Regions from separate parts of the Halobacteriovorax sp. DPLXC-1 genome, predicted to be linked through region 1. Evidence: riboswitches for the same ligand, from Rfam matches in the RefSeq annotation. Region 1 holds a riboswitch; the other holds the start of a gene.
What was found. Region 1 has a riboswitch for cobalamin ahead of VCM44_RS04290 (TonB-dependent receptor plug domain-containing protein). Riboswitches for the same ligand answer to the same signal wherever they lie in the genome.
Positions count from the first base shown of each region.

Region 1 (9,016 bases):
TCTTCTCTTTGTGGTTAATCCTCAGGTTTCTAAATCCTACCCAATCATTCTGGATAATAAATGTCATATTTTTAACTCCTCCCCCTTCAATAAATTAGGTTAATGGGAGGCGAAAAAATTAACAACTTATAGATAGGAAATGTCTAAACAATTATCCTAATCATAGAAATATTATTTCCTACAGATATGAAAAATGGCTATAAATTCAATACATTACAGATCGTGTAAGCAAATTTGGTTGTTGCGATTTATACGAATCCTGAAATCAACACCTTTTGTTTTATGTCTTAGGTGCGTGAGGTGGGTATTGACCGTTTTATTTGCCACATCTACATCTCCCCATATAAATTTAACTAGTTGCTCCCTCGGATAGACTCTTTTGCCACCATCGAGAAGAAAAAATAGGATCTTACACTCGGTTTTTGTCAGCTCTACCTTCCTTTCATCAACATAGGCCACTCGATTTTTTGGGTCCAAGGACAGATTTCGAAAAGATAGGGTCTGATTATTTGAATTATTAAGTGGTTCCATATTCATTTCTCCTCCAGAAGAATCATTGAGAAAATTTTATTCCATTGAACATGTCCATGTTTGTGAGGTAAAAATAAACCTATAGGGATTATTCACATATTAATTGGACTTAAGAGTAATTGATGAAAAATAAGAAAGTACTATTTTGGAGCGGTGGTTTAACCTCTCTTGCAACATTAAAGAAACTATTAGAATCACATAAAAAGGATGAAATTATTCTTCTTTGTCTTCTTAATAAAGAAGGTAATGAATTAGGTCATACAGGAATCCCCGAAGAAGTACTCCAGTTACAAGCTCGATACTTAGGTTTAAAATTAGTACGACTCTATCAAGATGAGTTAAGTAAAAAGGTCTTAGAGAAATTTGTCCAACAGGGATTTGAATTCTATTGTGGGTCTCGAGATGGCCACTTCATTGAAACAACCCCTCTACTGAATTCCCTAAAAGTTGAAACTCCTCTTAAAGGTATTGCATATACTGAGTTAATGGAACAAGACCAGTCGAGAACAATTCTAACTTCGGTACAAAACGAAGAGGATCAAAGATTACTAGGTAAAGAAATAAGTGATATTTCACAATATCTTCAACAGAGTAATCAGCGACTAGATACTTTTGTGATTTACGATCCACTTTTTCGAATCCGCATTCCATTTTCAAAAAATATTGTTGTTGAAAAAGATGGTTATTTTATCTGTAAGATAAGAAGCGTTTAGTATTCAAGAAGTTTTCTCTTAACTTGAATTTATTTTAACATTACCTCCATACTTGCTTGCCTCTTGGGTCATATAATCAATGGTGATCACTTTTGGAGGTTTTATGAAGTCAGAAAGTAAAAGAAGGAAGTTTCTCTTTGTTGGTGCTCGAATTGTTATGGGAACGGTTCTACTTCTAGGAGGAGTTACTCCAGGTCTAGGACTATTAACAGAGTCACAATTTACACCTGAGGCCCTTTCCTTTATTAATTCTCTGCAAGAAACTGGTTATCTTTACTACATGATTAAATCACTCGAAATTGTACTTGGGACAATGTTCCTATTAAATTTGTTCATTCCATTATCGGCCGTAATTGCAGCACCACTTGTAATTAATATCTTATTTTTTGAGTTATTCTTATGTAACTCATTTTTAATAGCGCCGATATTACTAATTGCCTGTGAGACAATCGTGTATCTAGAGCATCGTAAATTATTTAATTGGTTATTTAAGTATCAAGTTCATACACATACAAATGATTTAGATGCACCAGATATGATTATTCTCTCAGACTTAAAAGAGAAAGATCCTAAAACTTATAAAAATGTCGTCAATTCTCAGTACTATCACAATATATAATTTCTATCTTACGGCCCATTGTCTTCAAGCTCTTCTTGACAGACAATGAGCCTCCTGTGAAAATTCATGAATTGAAAAATTCAACAAGGTGAACTCTGTGAAATTCAGAGACTGTCCCGCAACGGTTAAAGTCCGATCCCTGTTTTTTTAACTTTATATCTCGGAGGAAGATCATAAAAACGCCACTTATTCTATTATCTATAGTTTCATTACCAATTCATGCTGACATTTTTATCAAGGCCTCAAAGCTTGAAACATTAAAAGAAAAAATAACTAGCGATGTGACTGTCATTACCGCCCAAGAAATTGAAGACTCTGGAGCAACGACCTTGCAAGAGCTTTTACAAGGTAGGTCATCGGTATTCATACCCCAAACAGGAGGACTTGGATCAATCGCAAGTTTTAACTTAAGAGGACTACCAACAGGTTTTTCTAAAGTTATTATCGATAATATCGAGCTTGTTGATCCAACTGATATAAATAACTCTTTTCAAGTGAATAATCTTTTACTCGAAAATATCGAAAGCATTGAGATCTTAAAAGGAAGTCAGTCGATACTCTATGGATCAAACGCTGTTGGTGGTGTTCTAAAGATTAATACAAAGAAAGGACATAAGAACAATTCATTAAATCTTGAATACGGAAGTTTAAATACAGTTAAAGCTGGCCTTCAGAGCAGCGGCAACTCTGATAAGCTCAATTATGGATTAAGTGCGAGTTACCTCTCAAGTGATGGCTACTCTGCTGTCAATGAAGATAGAATCGAAAATGCAGAAGATGATTCTTTTAAAAACTTAAACCTCAATCTTAATTTAAGCTATCTTTTAAACGAGCAATTAGAGTTTAATTATCAAGGTCAACTTCTTGACTCAGAAGTAGAAATTGATGGTTTTGAATCCTCTCCACCGTATGGTCCAATCGATGTCGTTGAAAACGATCTTAATGAATACCTTCAATCAAATCATTACCTAGGGTTTAATTATTTTTCTGAAGATGAAAAATTAACGATAACTCCAAGTATTCGTTATTCACATATTAAGAGAGAAGACCCTACGAATAGCTTTACGCCATTATATAAAGGTAATGAGACACAAGCTAAACTTGATATTAAGTATAAGCACACTCAAAACCTAAGCCTACTTTCTGGAGTTGAGTACACAAAGCAAGAAGACGAAGTTGAGAATTCTCAAAGTGAATTATACTCAGTTTACACTGCAGCAAACTTAAGTCTTGAGAAATGGTTCTACGATCTTGGACTGCGATTTGATGACTTCTCATCAATACAGTCTAATAACTCAAACGTAATAGGTAGCGCAGGTGCAGGTTATCGAATAAATAATGAGATCTCTTTAAAGGCACATATTTCACAAGGATTTAAACTTCCTACACTTTATCAACTGGCCAACCAAGTTGATGATTTAAAACCAACAGATAGTATAAATACAGAGTTTATCTTTAGCTACAATACGATAATGTCTCAATTTGAGGCCGCTATATTTAACTATGATCTTAAAAATCAAATTGATTACGATACTACTGCTTTTGGTTATGACAATATAGCAAAATCTCAAATTCAAGGGATTGAATTAAATCATTCAATAGAATTTAAAAATAGTTTCAATATAAAGACATCTCTAACTTTTCAAAGTGCAAAGAATGAAACAGATGATTCTGATTTATTAAGAACACCAAAACAATTAGGAAGCTTAATTCTTGGTTATCAAATAAGTAAAAATCAAAGACTGATTAATAATTGGCAATACGTTGGAAAGAGAAAAGATGTTGGTGGAGAGCTACCGTCCTATGTTGTAGGTAATTTCACTTATCATTATAAAAACTTTTCTTTTAAAGTTTTAAATATTCTTGATAAGGATTACGAAAACGTCGAGTACTATGGAACGATGCCTAGAAGCTATTATCTCTCTTATAAACTCTCATTTTGATGATATCTTTTAACAAGACTCATCGCTATGAAAAATGAAACCATAGAGCCAATATTTAAGAGATAAAAGAGGTAGAAAGCGTTGCCAGCACCAAAGCGCTCGGCGATTGCACCAAAGATAAAGTGCATAATTGCAATACCTACTCCAATATAACTCATGGTACTACCAAGAACGACATGATTCTTTTTTGGAAATGAATTTGAAATCCAATCGACAATGACAGGGAAACAAAACGACATAAACAGCCCTGTCATTGCATAAAATATTTGATGTATCTCACCTAAGCTAAAACAAATTAATGTCGAAACTAAAGAGATAATAATTAACTTTTTTGATTCTAATTCAATCCTAAAAAATGCGAATCCTAGTCGCCCAATCATAAGAAAGAGAAAGAAATAAGAAAGATAATTATTTGCTACGTATTCACTAAATCCATGGGCTTCAACAAGATAATACTTTATTCTAGAAGAAACCATAATCTCCGAGGCTACGTAACAACCAGCGAAAAGGCCAATTAAGAGATTCATGAAAAACGCATCCTTCATTGTACCGTGGTTTTCTTTTATATCTTGATGATGACTATCATGAGTAAAAAATGAATAAATCAAAACAATAGCACAAGGAATTGCTAAAAATTTAAAATAGTGAATCCAACTAAGATTAACATAAAGAAATAGTGATAATAATTGTGGGGCAAGGAGTGAAGAAAGCCCATAAGCTCCATGTAGCCCCGATAAGAATCGCCTTTTTTGAAAAGGTGGTGCTCCAGAATCAACCATAAAATTCATCGTGATACCAGTAATTCCAAATCCAAAACCAGCTAAGGCTCCAAAGACTAAACTTAAGTCGAAGTTTTGAAAGTCTCCTCCTGCACCAATACCATATGTTCCAATTGCCATCATGATCATAGCAACTCGAGTTGAGACAACAGGCCCTAGCCTAGGTAGCCAGAGAGAAGTTGATAGGTATGCTAGAACAGAGGTAATAGACATTAGAGAAAAGATTAATGAGCCCTTATCAGGCCCAATTGAAAAGAAGCGAAGTAGTTCTGGATAAACGGCCCCACGTCCATTATCAATAAAGCTTAGAGCGACTAAGGACATATAGCCTAGAATTACGTATCCAAAATTTTTCAAACTTCTTCCTCTATAGTCTCTTACTTAAGCAATAAGAGACTTATCTTTATATAGTAACCATAATTGGTGGATTGCACGTGTCGCTGCTAAATGTAGACGTTTACGAGCAGTGTTATCAATTGGATAATTTTCCTTATCGCAATCTGGAATGATGACATAATCAAATTCGAGTCCTCGGATTTGTTCTACTGTTGTGACTTCAATCCCAGGCTTCAGTGAGAAGTTCTCATCTAAAACAAGTCGAACACTTCCGACCTCTTCAATTTCTCGATACAGTTCTCGCGCCACACTCTCCTTAGCACAAATAATGGCAACAGAGGCCTTCGGTTCGCGATTCATTAGTTCAATAAGAGCACTACTCACTAGCATCGCCGCATGTTCCAAATGTTGAACGGATGTTTCAACAATTGGTCCACCATCTCGCTTTGAATCAGGTAATTGCTTAGGGGCAAGTGGACCTAGTACATGATGAGCGAAAGAGACGATCTCTTTTGGTGAACGGTAAGAAACATTGAGCTCTTCAACTTGAATATCATCGACATCTAATTCAAGGTTATGACAGACATCGTGCCATGAAGTGAATTCAAAAGTGCGATCAATCTGCTGAACACTATCTCCAGCGATTGTAAAATTTCCATCACGATGTTTAATTTGACCAAGTAGCTTAAGTTCACTTTGTGAAAGTTCTTGTGCTTCGTCTAAAAAGATATGCTTATAGAATTTAAATTCACGGCCAAAATACTTTAAATGTCCAAATTGTTTTACAATTAAATAATTATAAAGTGATAGATCGTACTTATCTACAAATCCGGTGACTTCACTATCTCGAGACTCTTTACTAACGTAATCACTATCAGAGTCCATTAACTGAATTTGTTTTGCAGTATAAAACTTTAAGTCCTTAAGCATATGTGACGTTACTTGACGATTAGTCATCTCAGGAAGTTTTTCCATTAGACTATAGTCTGAAAAGATATTTAATAACTCTTCTCGTATATTTTTAAAGCTCTTTAATAACTTTCTTAATTCTACTTTTAAGATCGAATCATGAGTCTTCTCACTAACTCTCTTAAGTTTTAAATAAAGAGGGCCATCTTGATTATCGAAAAATTCAAGGTCACGATCTTTAAGTTTTGCTCGAATTCCTTCTTCTTTCTTTTCAAGATATTCATCAATTAAACTAAGAAGCTTTGGATTTCTTTTTACAGTGGCAATTGAATCCATCGGATTATATTCAATCTTCTTAGGTATATTTCTTATATTTTGAAAAATAATCTTTTTAATAAGATCATCAAGAGTAGAGACTCTTACATTTTCAAGATTAGACTCAATTAGAAGCTTCTTTGAAAGCTTAACAAGTCCTTGGTTTGGAACAATAACCATTACATCTTGTTGGCGAATTCCATCTTCACGACAAAGTTTTGCAATCCTATAAAGAGCAACTGTAGTCTTACCACTACCTGCTCCCCCCGTAATTAGAAGTGGCTTATTCACACTTTGATTAACAAGGTCGTATTGAGTTTTATCTAGGAGTGAGATTACTTCTGGCCCATCAAATCCAGTACGCCCACTACCAAGGGACTGATTTGCACTCCCTTCTCCTCCAGCAAGTTTTTTAACTGTTTCATTTAGGGACATCCATTTATTATCACGATAAACAAATGAATCCCCTTCTCGGTCAACTCGTACCAGTTGTCCATCTCTAACAGTTAGGATGGCCTTCTCTAAAATACGTCCTTCGATAACTCGATCATCGAGATCAAAGTCAAAGTCATCACCTTGTCCATATTGATAGAAGATTCTCGCCATTGGTGATTTTTTCCAGTCAATAATCTTAAACTTTAGCTCTTTATGTGAAAATGGTACGTGTCCAATAAGGAAGTCTTTTAACTTTCCATTTTGCTCAATTTTAAAGTGACCAAAGAATGGAGATTCCAGGCTTGGCATACTTTGGTGCTGTTCGTAACGCTCGGCCAATTGATTCAATAAATTCATCTGCTGGATAATTCCAGGTAAATCATCTTCCTTACAATTTAGCGACTCGTCGCGCAAAGCCTTGATATTATCTGCAATATCGGCCAGTGCTGCGGCGTTCAAATCAGGTAAACGTTTTACCAATTGGATTGTTTCCTCAAGGAATCCATTGATTTTTTCGATGTATTTTACATTTTCTAATTCACTCATTCTTTATTTGCCTTCTATCAAATACATTGTTAGGCTGAGACTTTATACTCTTTTTTATTAATAAACACTAACAACATGAGGGCTTATTATGCCAAAAGTTATCGGATTTAACTACACATTAACGAACTCAAACAATGAAGTTTTAGATACTTCTTCTGAACATGGTCCACTTCTTTTTCTTGAAGGTGTTGGACAAATTATTCCAGGACTAGAAGAAAAGGTTATTGGAATGGCAGTTGGAGAAAAAGCAAAAATTGACGTAGCAGCAGCAGATGCTTACGGAAATAAGAATGACGAACTAATTATTAAAGTTCAAAAGTCACAATTTCCAGCTGACGCTCAATTAAATATTGGAGACGTATTCCAAGTAAACCAAGATCAAGGTCTACCTCCATTTACAATCGTCGAACTACAAGGTGAAGAGGTTACTCTTGACGGTAATCACCCTCTTGCAGGACAAGATCTAACTTTTGATATTGAAATCACTGAAGTTAGAGAGGCAACTGATGAAGAAGTTGCTCACGGTCACGCTCACGGTGTAGGTGGCGTACAGCACTAAGAATTTACTTTTCTTAAGTTAAAAAACCACACAAAACCCTTTTACTATTAAATTAGACTAATTTTAGTGAGGGTTTTGTGGGGTATATTCAAAAATATCTTTTTATAATATCCATTCTATTTACTCCTAAAATAATTCAGGCCAAAGACCTTGGTGGAAACTTTAGTCTATACGGAAAGCTTTCAATGGCCGCTATTGGCCAAGCGGGAGTTCAGTCGCTAAATAATAACTCCTCTCGTTTTGGGTTCAAATATGAGAGAGATGGCCTACTCGAGGGGTTCACCACTGGTCTTCGTGCTGAGTTTGGAATCAATACCAGCAATACGAGCCAAAGCGTTCAGGAAATTCCTAATACGACCGGTCGTTTTCAAGTAGATAATACTAGCGACCGGCCATTTTCAACAAGACTAACTTACCTCTCCCTATCCAAGGGAGACTTTGAGGCAACGATTGGAAAGAACTGGTCTGTCTGGTACGACATATCTGGCCTAACAGATATCTTTATGGTGACAGGTGCGTTTGCCTCTTCAACTTATACTTCAAATGGTGAAGTTATTGGAACGTCTCGTGGAGTCGATCTAGTCCAACTACGTTATAAGCTAGGAAATATTCACTTAGGGGCCCAAGCAAAACTAACAGGAGATGAGTCAACAGATATAACCGACTCTGCTGGCAATGTTATTGGCCAGCTCGTCTTAGAACATAGTATTGCAGCTTCTATTCGCTATATCACAAAGAATATCATTCTTGGTGCAGCTGCAATTAATCTCATTACAGATAGCACAGGAGAAGATGTTAGCGAGACATCGGTTTCAGTTGGAGCAAGATACATCTATAAAGAATTTTTTACGGCATTTAATTATGCTGATGCAAAGGATCTTGAGCTAGTGGATGGAAACTTTATTAGAACTGATGACTTTGAGGGATTAATTGGTTGGAATATCACAAAGAGACATCAATTAATGATCGGCTATAATTGGCAAAACTCTGATGAAGTTAATTATGAAGACTACGAAATGTCCTATTATCTTGCCTCTTATATTTACCGATATGATCAAGTTGAACTAGGTCTTGAATTTGTCTTTGATGATAGCACTGAGCCAAGTGGTGAGCGCCCAGAAAACCATCAAGTAATCCTAGGCGCAACATTGTATTTTTAGAAATTCTCAGGTGGAACTTTCTTAAACATAAACGCAGGGATTACACTTGCAACTAGTGTATAAATAACAAGCCCCGAAACGATCTCTAGTGGTATATCAAATCTTTCTCTTGAAATTTGGGCCATAACAAGACCAAAGATAAGAGTTGGAAGAAGTGACATAGTAATTTCC
Region 1 covers NZ_JAYMCO010000001.1:879,707-888,722, reverse strand. Annotated here, with positions in the region: gene VCM44_RS04305 (winged helix-turn-helix domain-containing protein) at 1-67, opposite strand, end outside; gene VCM44_RS15130 (winged helix-turn-helix domain-containing protein) at 214-531, opposite strand; gene VCM44_RS04300 (hypothetical protein) at 654-1,244, shown strand; gene VCM44_RS04295 (hypothetical protein) at 1,348-1,863, shown strand; adenosylcobalamin-variant (AdoCbl-variant) riboswitch at 1,935-2,011, shown strand; gene VCM44_RS04290 (TonB-dependent receptor plug domain-containing protein) at 2,019-3,806, shown strand; gene VCM44_RS04285 (MFS transporter) at 3,788-4,942, opposite strand; gene VCM44_RS04280 (UvrD-helicase domain-containing protein) at 4,967-7,126, opposite strand; gene VCM44_RS04275 (FKBP-type peptidyl-prolyl cis-trans isomerase) at 7,215-7,685, shown strand; gene VCM44_RS04270 (porin) at 7,763-8,845, shown strand; gene VCM44_RS04265 (cation:proton antiporter) at 8,842-9,016, opposite strand, start outside.

Region 2 (9,016 bases), 240 kb from region 1:
TTTGTGCTGATAAACCTTCATGGTTAGCAGCAATACGACCGAGAGTTCTCATATTCTCTTGATTATGTTCCATGATGGCATACTTATGCATCTGATGAAATAATTGTAAGTCCCTCATCGTTCCATTTAGTTGTTTAAAACGAAAGTGTGAAAATATCTTTTTTACAAAGTTTTCTCGTAGTTCAATATTTTTAATTCTTCCATTATCGATATAAGGAAGGTTAGGGAATTGATCCATAATGAACCCTGCATATAAACCAGTTGATTTATTCACATAATTTGGATCATCTAATGTAATGGTCTTTACGTTATCTGGGCCACAAGTAGGAGACTTCCTTGTAAATATATGGCCGTCGATATCTAAGTTCTTTAAATCATCTTCGATTGACTCATATGTAATATAAGCTGTCTGAGTAAGCTCTTCTTTTGTGAACTTAGAGCGCAGCTTTACTTCATTATCTTTTCTAGTGGTGCGAAAGAGATGAATTTCTTCTCTTGGAACACCCAGTCCCATCGCAAGTTCTGGACAGACTGGGTGAAAATCAACAAATTTAGATAATTCTGAATAAATCCAATTCTCACGACAATGGCCACCATTGTAGCGAATATTTTCACCTAAAAGGCATGAGCTTATAGCAATGAGTGGTTTTTGTCGTTTCATAATTTATCCAATCTCAACCTTATTGTTGAGTCTTTAAAAGTTTACTAACATCAAAGTGTAGATCTTTCGCTTTTGCTACTAGTTCAAGATAGATTTTCTCATCTAACTCTTTAGTACGTGAAAGAATCCATAGGTACTTTCTCGACTTGTCTCCAACCATTGCATATTGATAGTCTTCATCAAGTTCAAGAATCCAGTAATTACCTGCAAAAATAGGAAGCTTAATCCCTCTTAAAAAGAATTGTACTTTTAACTTTGCATTTGTTTCTTCATCAACAACCCAAGCTCTTGCTTCAGCTTCTTTGTATTCACCATCAGGAGAACCAACACGACACGTGTTTATAACTTTAATATCTCCATCTTTTCTAAGACTGTAATTGGCTTCAACAGCAGTACAGCCTTTTTGAAAGCTTTGATCAAAACGTGCAATCTCATACCACTTACCTAGGTAGCGATCGAGATCAACATAATCAACTGTATCTAGCGGTAAGCTTGAGCTAGATAGTGCAACCGAGCACATTAACATTGAAAAAAATAACACGAGCTTCTTCATCTTCTTCTCCTTCTTAATTTTAGATTAACTACTTATTAACTTCATCAAAAATTTTATCTAATTTTTGACTACGAAATTTAAAAATTTTCTTAACATCACTCCTAACAAAGGCACCGGCAAAGAGATCCCCAAGGGCACCGAGAGGAACCTTATATAAGACCTCATCAGTTAAGAGTGTTCCATTCTTATATGGTATAAAACCATGTGTATGAACCCATTTGTTATAAGGACCTTCTAATTGTTTATCGACAAATTCCTTACCTTTAACAAAGTGTAAAATTTCTGATTTCCACTTAAGAGGAATACCATAAATACTTAAGCGGTAATCGATTATGGTACCCTTTGTAATCTCTGGAGTATTCATATCTAATACTTTAAATCCGATGGAATCTGGTGTGATTGTTTCTAGGTTTTTTTCGTTACTAAAGAAATTAAAGACATTCTCAACTGGCCTTTCAACCCATTGAACCTGTGAGAACTTTTTTTCCAAACCCACAAGATCCTCCAAAGCATCTTTTAAGTTAGGAAATTGAAATTGAAATTTATTTTCATTTAAATATGATGGGATTACATTTTGACCATCTAATAAGAGGGTAGACATCTCTCCTAGAATTATTTTTAATGCAAATCCTGGTGCAGGAAGAATCGTTGGTCTTTTAACAACGCTTCCTAGAGTTGATGTGAACTCTTTATTACTTACTGGTCTTGGAGCTGTTGCATTAATGGCAACTTGATTAACTTGGTTTTCCACTAGGTGAAGATAAATACTTACTAGGTCCTTAATGTGGATCCAGCTCATAAATTGATTTCCACTGCCCAGTTTTCCGGCCACTCCAAGTTTAAAAGCTGGAAGCATTTTTTGAAGAGCACCACCGTTGTTGGCCAAAACGATACCTGTTCTTACATGATTAATAAGAATCTCTTTATTATTTAATTTATCAGTTTCGTCTTCCCAGGCCTTGCATACCTTGGCCAGAAAATCATCACCGTATGAAGCGTCTTCTTTTAGCGCCGGAGGATTCTTTTCACTTTGTGTTCCATAAATTCCAATAGCACTGGCCGTGATAAACTTCTTTAATGAAACTTGATTATTATTAATTGTATCAACTAAGAGTTTAGTACTTTGTGTTCGAGAGTTTAATATTTTCTCTTTTTGTTTCTCGGACCAACGGCCGCCTCCGATATTCTCACCTGCAAGATGAATAATTGTTTCAACACCTTCCAGAGCTGATTCATCGATCTTGTTCGCATTTGGATCCCATTCGAAAAATGAGAGAGGAATTGTGAATTGCTTTGCGGCCTTAGCTGTATTTCGAGTTAGTACTCTTATGTCTTCATGGCCTGCTTTAGCTAGAGCGTAAACTAACTCTTGGCCAATCAATCCAGTTGCTCCAGTGATAAGTATGCTCATTTTTCCTCCTGAGTATACAAGAAATAACTCTTGTATATGTTTTGTATATATAATATAATATACAACAATTGAACAAGAATTTGTAAAATATAGAGGCTTTCATGAATAAAAATATTGGTATCCGAGTAATTTCAGACATTTGTCGAGTTCAACCCCATACAATCAGAATGTGGGAGAAGAGATATGGTGCATTTGAGCCCGTTAGGGGAATGAATGGCGAGAGGCTCTATGGTGATGAAGATGTGGCCAGAGCTAAGGCCATGGCAAACCTCATTGCCCACGGACAAACAATTTCTAAAGTTGCTAATCTAACTCTACAAGAGTTAAACGAGCAGGTTTCTGGGATTTCTGATGAAATGGCCTATGAGACAAATCACATCATTAATGAAGGTGTTGAGCGCTTACTAAGTGCCCTAAAGAGATATGAGATTGATAGAGTTCATTCTGAAGCGGAATACTTAAGGCTTAATTCAAGCTCCAAGGAGTTTATCTTCAAGGTTGTCCTACCTGTAATGCAGCAAACCGGACAAATGGTTGTTGATGGTATGTATACCGTAACACAAGAGCATATCGTTTCGACTATTATTAGGGAACAACTTGGACAAATTAGATTACCAAATCTCCCAGAGTCTGAACGCTTTGCCTTAGCTACTCCTGAAGGAAACCTTCATGAATTATCAATTATAATTGCTGATATCCTTTGTAAGGCCAATAGAAATAGTACTTATTATCTTGGTGCCGCAAATCCTGCACATTGCTTAGCGGAGGCCGTTAACGCGCTATCATGCGATAATATCATCCTTGGTGTTGTAAGCTCTGATCATTGGAATTATGAAACTCATATCATTCCATATTTGAACCGAGTAGATAAAGTCCTTAATAGACCAGTTAGGATCATATTAGGTGGGGCGAAGCCTTTGGACTTTCCTGAATTTAAAAATATTAAGTCTGTTGAGATTATTGCTGACTTCCAACTATTTGATAAGAGGTTATCTGGGCTGTCATAATTAACGCGTTAGGCTTTGTCATACCATTGTTTGATTAGTAAAACTTCCTCGACTTTATAGAGGAGACAACAATGAGAAACACATTCCTAATGTTTATTGCATTATTCTTTAGTGCTCAAGTATTTGCACTTAATGGTAATAATGAATGCCTAAGATTTGAAAATGACGCAGCTAAGGTTGAAGCAATTGAATTTAGCGCAAATTTATTAAATTACGAATCAACTCTTGATTTCTGTACAGCAGATCGCCTTTGGGATCTTCAAGTAACACATGCTCCAAATTTTTGGCCAGTAGGTGAAGAAGATGATCATCATATTAAGCTTCAGCTTCATTATGAGTATCATAGCTGTACAATTTATTACAACCAGACACTTAAGAAGCTTAGTCGTCAGCGTTGTTATAATACTTGGTGATCTAAATAATATTTCAAATACTTAAGGCCCACTTCGTTGGGCCTTTTTTCTTATCTTTTCTTAAGAAATACCGATACTTAAATAAGATGAGAGCTAAATTAAAATACTATTCACTTATTCTTATTTGCCTATTAGCTACAGCTGAGCTCTTTGCTCAAAAGAGTCAGACGTTTGAGTTCGATGATAATAAAGACAAAGTAATTGATAATATCTTTCGCTATGTAGACGGAGCTCTCGTAGAGCACCTCAATGATCGTAATTATGATCAGAAATATGATTATAAAATGCAGGTAAAAGGTAATATTACTCGTATAGAAGCAGATAATGACTTTGATGGTAAATTTGATCGGCTTGAAATCATATCAAATAAAGGCGCAAGCTCACAATATCAACTCTATGACATAAATGATGGAAAAAAGAAGCTAATAGTTGATAGAGAAATTTCAAATCTTGATCATAGAGAAACATTAAGTAATGAATCCAATATTAAATGTAGTTATGAAAACTTCCTCAGAGGTCTAGAGGGGGTTGATGATTTTATTGATAACTTCGATCCAATCATCTCAAGAATTGGAGGAGGTGTTTTTGAATTTACACCAGGAGTTCAAATACACAAGAGCTGCTTAGATAATCTAGGAGATGAGAAGTTTCCAAGGATGCTTCGAAATGCATTGGATAAAGGTCTAAGTTGTCTCTCTGATCTGGCCAGTCAGGATAAAGATAAGTCAATGAAAGGTGAGATTTCAAACTTGTTAAACTTTTTTAACATACAGTTAAGTGGAAAAGTGAATCCTACAAAATTCATCTGTCATAATAAAAATTATAATTGGAGTAATGGTGTCGTCGGTTATGCATCGACCAGTGAAGCTGAGATTAAGAGTCTAGGTATTAAGCATCCATTTGTTTCATTAAATCCAAAGATGGAAAAAAGCTTCTTTGGTGGAATAAAGAACGGCCCGAGCACAGATGAGTTAGAAGGTGTTATGTTTCATGAGATGATTCATAATTTTGGCTATCGACATGGAACAGGTGTCGATACATCTTATGGATGTGAAGCATGTTGCTTTGGTAATGATAAGGCAAAGAAATATGCATGTAATATCTGTGTTGGAAAGTATAAAGACGAAATGGATTCAGCATATATAAGAGATATGGCATTGATGTCTAAGGAGTCAGGTCTCGTTTCAGCAGAGTTATTTCTCTACAATAACATTGAGAGAATCCCTGTTAATCAAGAAAATATCGAATCTTTCTTTATTGGACTGGCAACAAGAGGTCCAGGAGTTTTACAAGAGTTCAAAAAGCAAATGGAACAGAAAGGTTATAAAATACGAGAAACAAGTGAAACGAAAGAGCTGATAAGAGATGCAAAAAACTATCGCCCAATAAATAGTTTTATTGCAAAAGTAAGTGAAGCCTACGCAAGGGCGCTAGTAACATCATTTGTGGATAAAGAACCCTCAAGAGCTAAAACGGCCCTTAGAATGCAAATAACTTCAAAGTCACTTTTTGAAATAGCAGATGAAAATGCAAGAGATTCTCAATTTGCGGCAAAGCTTGGTCGTGGGGTCAGTATGTTAGAAGAACTGCTATAGTCTTATCTAATAATTGTATGATGTAAATATTATCAATCGAATATACATCATGTAAATCGTAATCTATATTCCCCTAAATTATTTAAAGGGGATTCCAATGAAAAAGCTAATTCTATTAATGCTAGTTACGTCATCAATTTTTGCTAATACACTAAGTCAAAAGCAAGAATCAGAGGTTTTAACAGCAATTGATAATATTTGTGGTGATACATGGTGTGAAGGTGATTTTAACTTTAGCTTCAACCTATTTGTTTGTGATGAGAATACAAATTCATGTGTTCTTCAAGCAGATTTAATCGTTTATGACTATAATGGTGAAGTTGAAACTGAAAAGCGCTTCCCACAATCTTGTATTGTTAAAGGTTATACAAACTTCAATCAAATGGTTGAAGAAAGTCGTTGGGGATATGATCTACAATGGCCATTCTATGAAGCTGTTACAGATTGTGTAACTGAGATGGAAGAAGCTGTTTATCAGGTTTGGGAATAACGGTTGAATTTAAAATATTTAAAATATAGGCCTCTTTCAAAGAGGCCTTTTTTATTTCTATTTTAATTTGTAAGGCATATTTGTTTTTGGATTCTTTAAAACACCTTGTGGAAATGAGCTTCTCATTCTCTTTCCATTTGAGAGAATTGTTACATTTACTTGGTTCCCACCAGAGAATGTCTTGTATTCAAATGAGATTTCATTATCTGAGAATAGTCTAATATTCTTATCTGATTGTGCATCAAATGTTGTGTCGTACTCTTTAAATGCATACATTTCATCGAGAAATTTAAATTCAATAGGGCGACTATATTGTCCTGCCCAGCCAAGTGCATATTTAGCGCTTTCCACTATAATTCTGACTCCACTTGTACATTCTTTCCCTGATTTAAAGAAACCAGTTTGTTCTAAAGACTTTGTACTATTTAAAGAATAAGTAAAACGAGTAAGGCCATTTCCTAATTTTGTTCTCTTCTCTCTTAGTGGAGTTGATTGATGTTTTGTTTTATATTCAGCAGAGTCAGACCACACTGGGATCTCATAACGACACCATTGCTCTAAAGTTACATCAAAATTGAGCTCATTTGTTGGAGCATAAAATTCAAAGCTAAAAGGTCTTGCTGTTGTTTGAACTGCTTGAGCGCTTAGACCTATAAAAAGAGTACTTAGGGGAATTAAGTATTTCATTATTTATTCCTTTATATGCGGTTTTTATTTAAGTTTTAAATGAAATATCACTTTTGTTCATTTATGCCAGTTAAAATGTATTTTATTCATTGCCTTGATGCTCGTTTCTATCTAATATCCAATAGTTAATTAGTGAATATGGTGAAAATCCATTACTGTCCCGCAACGGTTATAGTCCGATCCTAATTAGCAAATAACATTTATCCCGAGGAGGAATTATGACTGAAGATCAGTTAAAAGACGCAATCGCGCGCTCAAAAACACGTATTGTTAGGGCCGTTTTCCCAAATAGTACAAATCATTATGACACATTATTTGGTGGTATCACGTTGAAGTGGATGGATGAAGTTGCCTTCATTACCGCAACAAGATTTGGAAGAAAGAAATTTGTCACTGTTTCAAGTGATCGTGTGGACTTCAATATGCCGATCCCAGGAGGCCACTTTGCTGAACTTATTGGAGAAGTTGTTAAAGTTGGAAAAAGTAGTCTAATTGTGGATGTTACTTTAATGCTTGAGGCAATGTATGAAGAAGGACAGATTGAAGCAGTAAAGGGGAGTTTCACTCTAGTTGCAATCAATGATGAACGAAAGGCTGTACCTATTTTCTCATAAAAATAGAGATGGATGGATAAACTTTTTTCATTTAAAATATGACTATGTCATATTTTGAAGAAGAAGTATTTAATAGCGAAAATATTAGTGAACTCAGCTCTCTAAAAGGGGGCGAGTTCATTTGTTGTGAGTTTAATGATTTAGACTTAAGTGGATTAGATGCATCTGGTGCAAAGTTTATTGAATGTAAGTTCAATAACTCAAATTTGAGTAATTTAAATCTATTAGGTGCTACGCTACGAGATGTTTCATTTGGCGATTGTAAGTGTGTCGGTATTAACTTTTCTGAGTGCAATAATTTATTTGATTTAAGGTTTAAGAGAGCTTCTCTTGATTATACAAGCTTTGTGGACTGCTCGTTAAATAGTTCAAGCTTTATTGAAAGCTCTTTTAAAGAGGCGGACTTTTCTCAGGGAACTTTTGAAAATTGTGACTTTTCAAATAGCAATCTCTTAGGTGCGAATTTTTCAAAGGCCAATATGAAAGGCTCTAATTTTAGCCATGCAATTAATTTCTATATTGATATTACAAATACAAATTTAAAAAAATGTAAATTCACTATGCCTGAGGCCCTGAACTTATTGGGACCTTTTGGGATAGAAATCGAATAATCAAAACTAAGCTAGGAAGGCGCCAATGAAAACACCAGAGAAATTTGCTTTAAAGGTTAAAGACAAAATCCGTGCACAAATTAATAGTGCCACTTCAAACAAACATCTATATTCACAAAAAGATTTCCTCTATGAAAGAAAGGGGCCTTGGCCACAGCCTTCTCCTGTTCATCCTTGGGGAGAATCTCCTGCTGTTATTCATGTTCCATTTAGAGAAGTCGCTGACTGGTGGCTTTGGATTGGCCTTCGTTATATGGCGACTCTACCTCTTGCTCCTTTTTATTATCTTAAGGCCAAGATCATTCCTGGACTAAAAGAAGTCACGAATAAGGAATTTGAGGACTTATTAAATTATTCGATGATGAGTAAATTTTTAAGTGATCAATTAGATGAGGAAGATTGGAGAGTTTTTAGTGATTATAATAAAGACGAGAGAGAATGGTTTATTGTCGATCTCGATGCTGTAAGAGTTGTAAAAACTTTTCCTGGTATTTATGCCAGCGCTTCTAAAACACTCCTCTATAAAGAAGGAGAGCGCTTCATCGTTCAGGCGATCTACATCAAAGACACTGAGACTGTATTTGATATAAGTGAGGATTCTGATGCATGGGAGCTAGCAAAGTACTTCGTCCTTCAAGGAGGAGCTCTATGTGCAACTTTAGTTGTTCATCCTTTATTGCACTTTCCATTCGACTCAATAAATGCCATCTCTAAGACATCATTACCTAAAGAGCATGTTTTATTTAAATTACTATCTCCACATTTTCGTTTTACTCTGCCACTAGAGAATGCTGTATTAAATTATAAGAGCTCTCTTCTTCAAGAGAAGTGGTGGATGGTGTATGCGCCTTACCCTGGAGGACCAGCTGGTTTAAGAGATTTACTAGTGGAAGGATATAAGGGAATTAAAGGAAATTTATCTTACCCTCCATTTTCATACTCTCTTAATTCTCCAGGTGTTGAAGGAAAGTACG
Region 2 covers NZ_JAYMCO010000001.1:1,123,426-1,132,441, forward strand. Annotated here, with positions in the region: gene VCM44_RS05485 (DUF523 and DUF1722 domain-containing protein) at 1-661, opposite strand, end outside; gene VCM44_RS05490 (lipocalin family protein) at 681-1,214, opposite strand; gene VCM44_RS05495 (TIGR01777 family oxidoreductase) at 1,243-2,625, opposite strand; gene VCM44_RS05500 (MerR family transcriptional regulator) at 2,727-3,632, shown strand; gene VCM44_RS05505 (hypothetical protein) at 3,704-4,045, shown strand; gene VCM44_RS05510 (hypothetical protein) at 4,132-5,640, shown strand; gene VCM44_RS05515 (hypothetical protein) at 5,738-6,130, shown strand; gene VCM44_RS05520 (hypothetical protein) at 6,188-6,817, opposite strand; adenosylcobalamin-variant (AdoCbl-variant) riboswitch at 6,933-7,010, shown strand; gene VCM44_RS05525 (acyl-CoA thioesterase) at 7,036-7,431, shown strand; gene VCM44_RS05530 (pentapeptide repeat-containing protein) at 7,476-8,042, shown strand; gene VCM44_RS05535 (hypothetical protein) at 8,068-9,016, shown strand, end outside.
Region 2: linked by a shared signal. The riboswitch ahead of VCM44_RS05525 (acyl-CoA thioesterase) and the one ahead of VCM44_RS04290 (TonB-dependent receptor plug domain-containing protein) in region 1 are both predicted to bind cobalamin.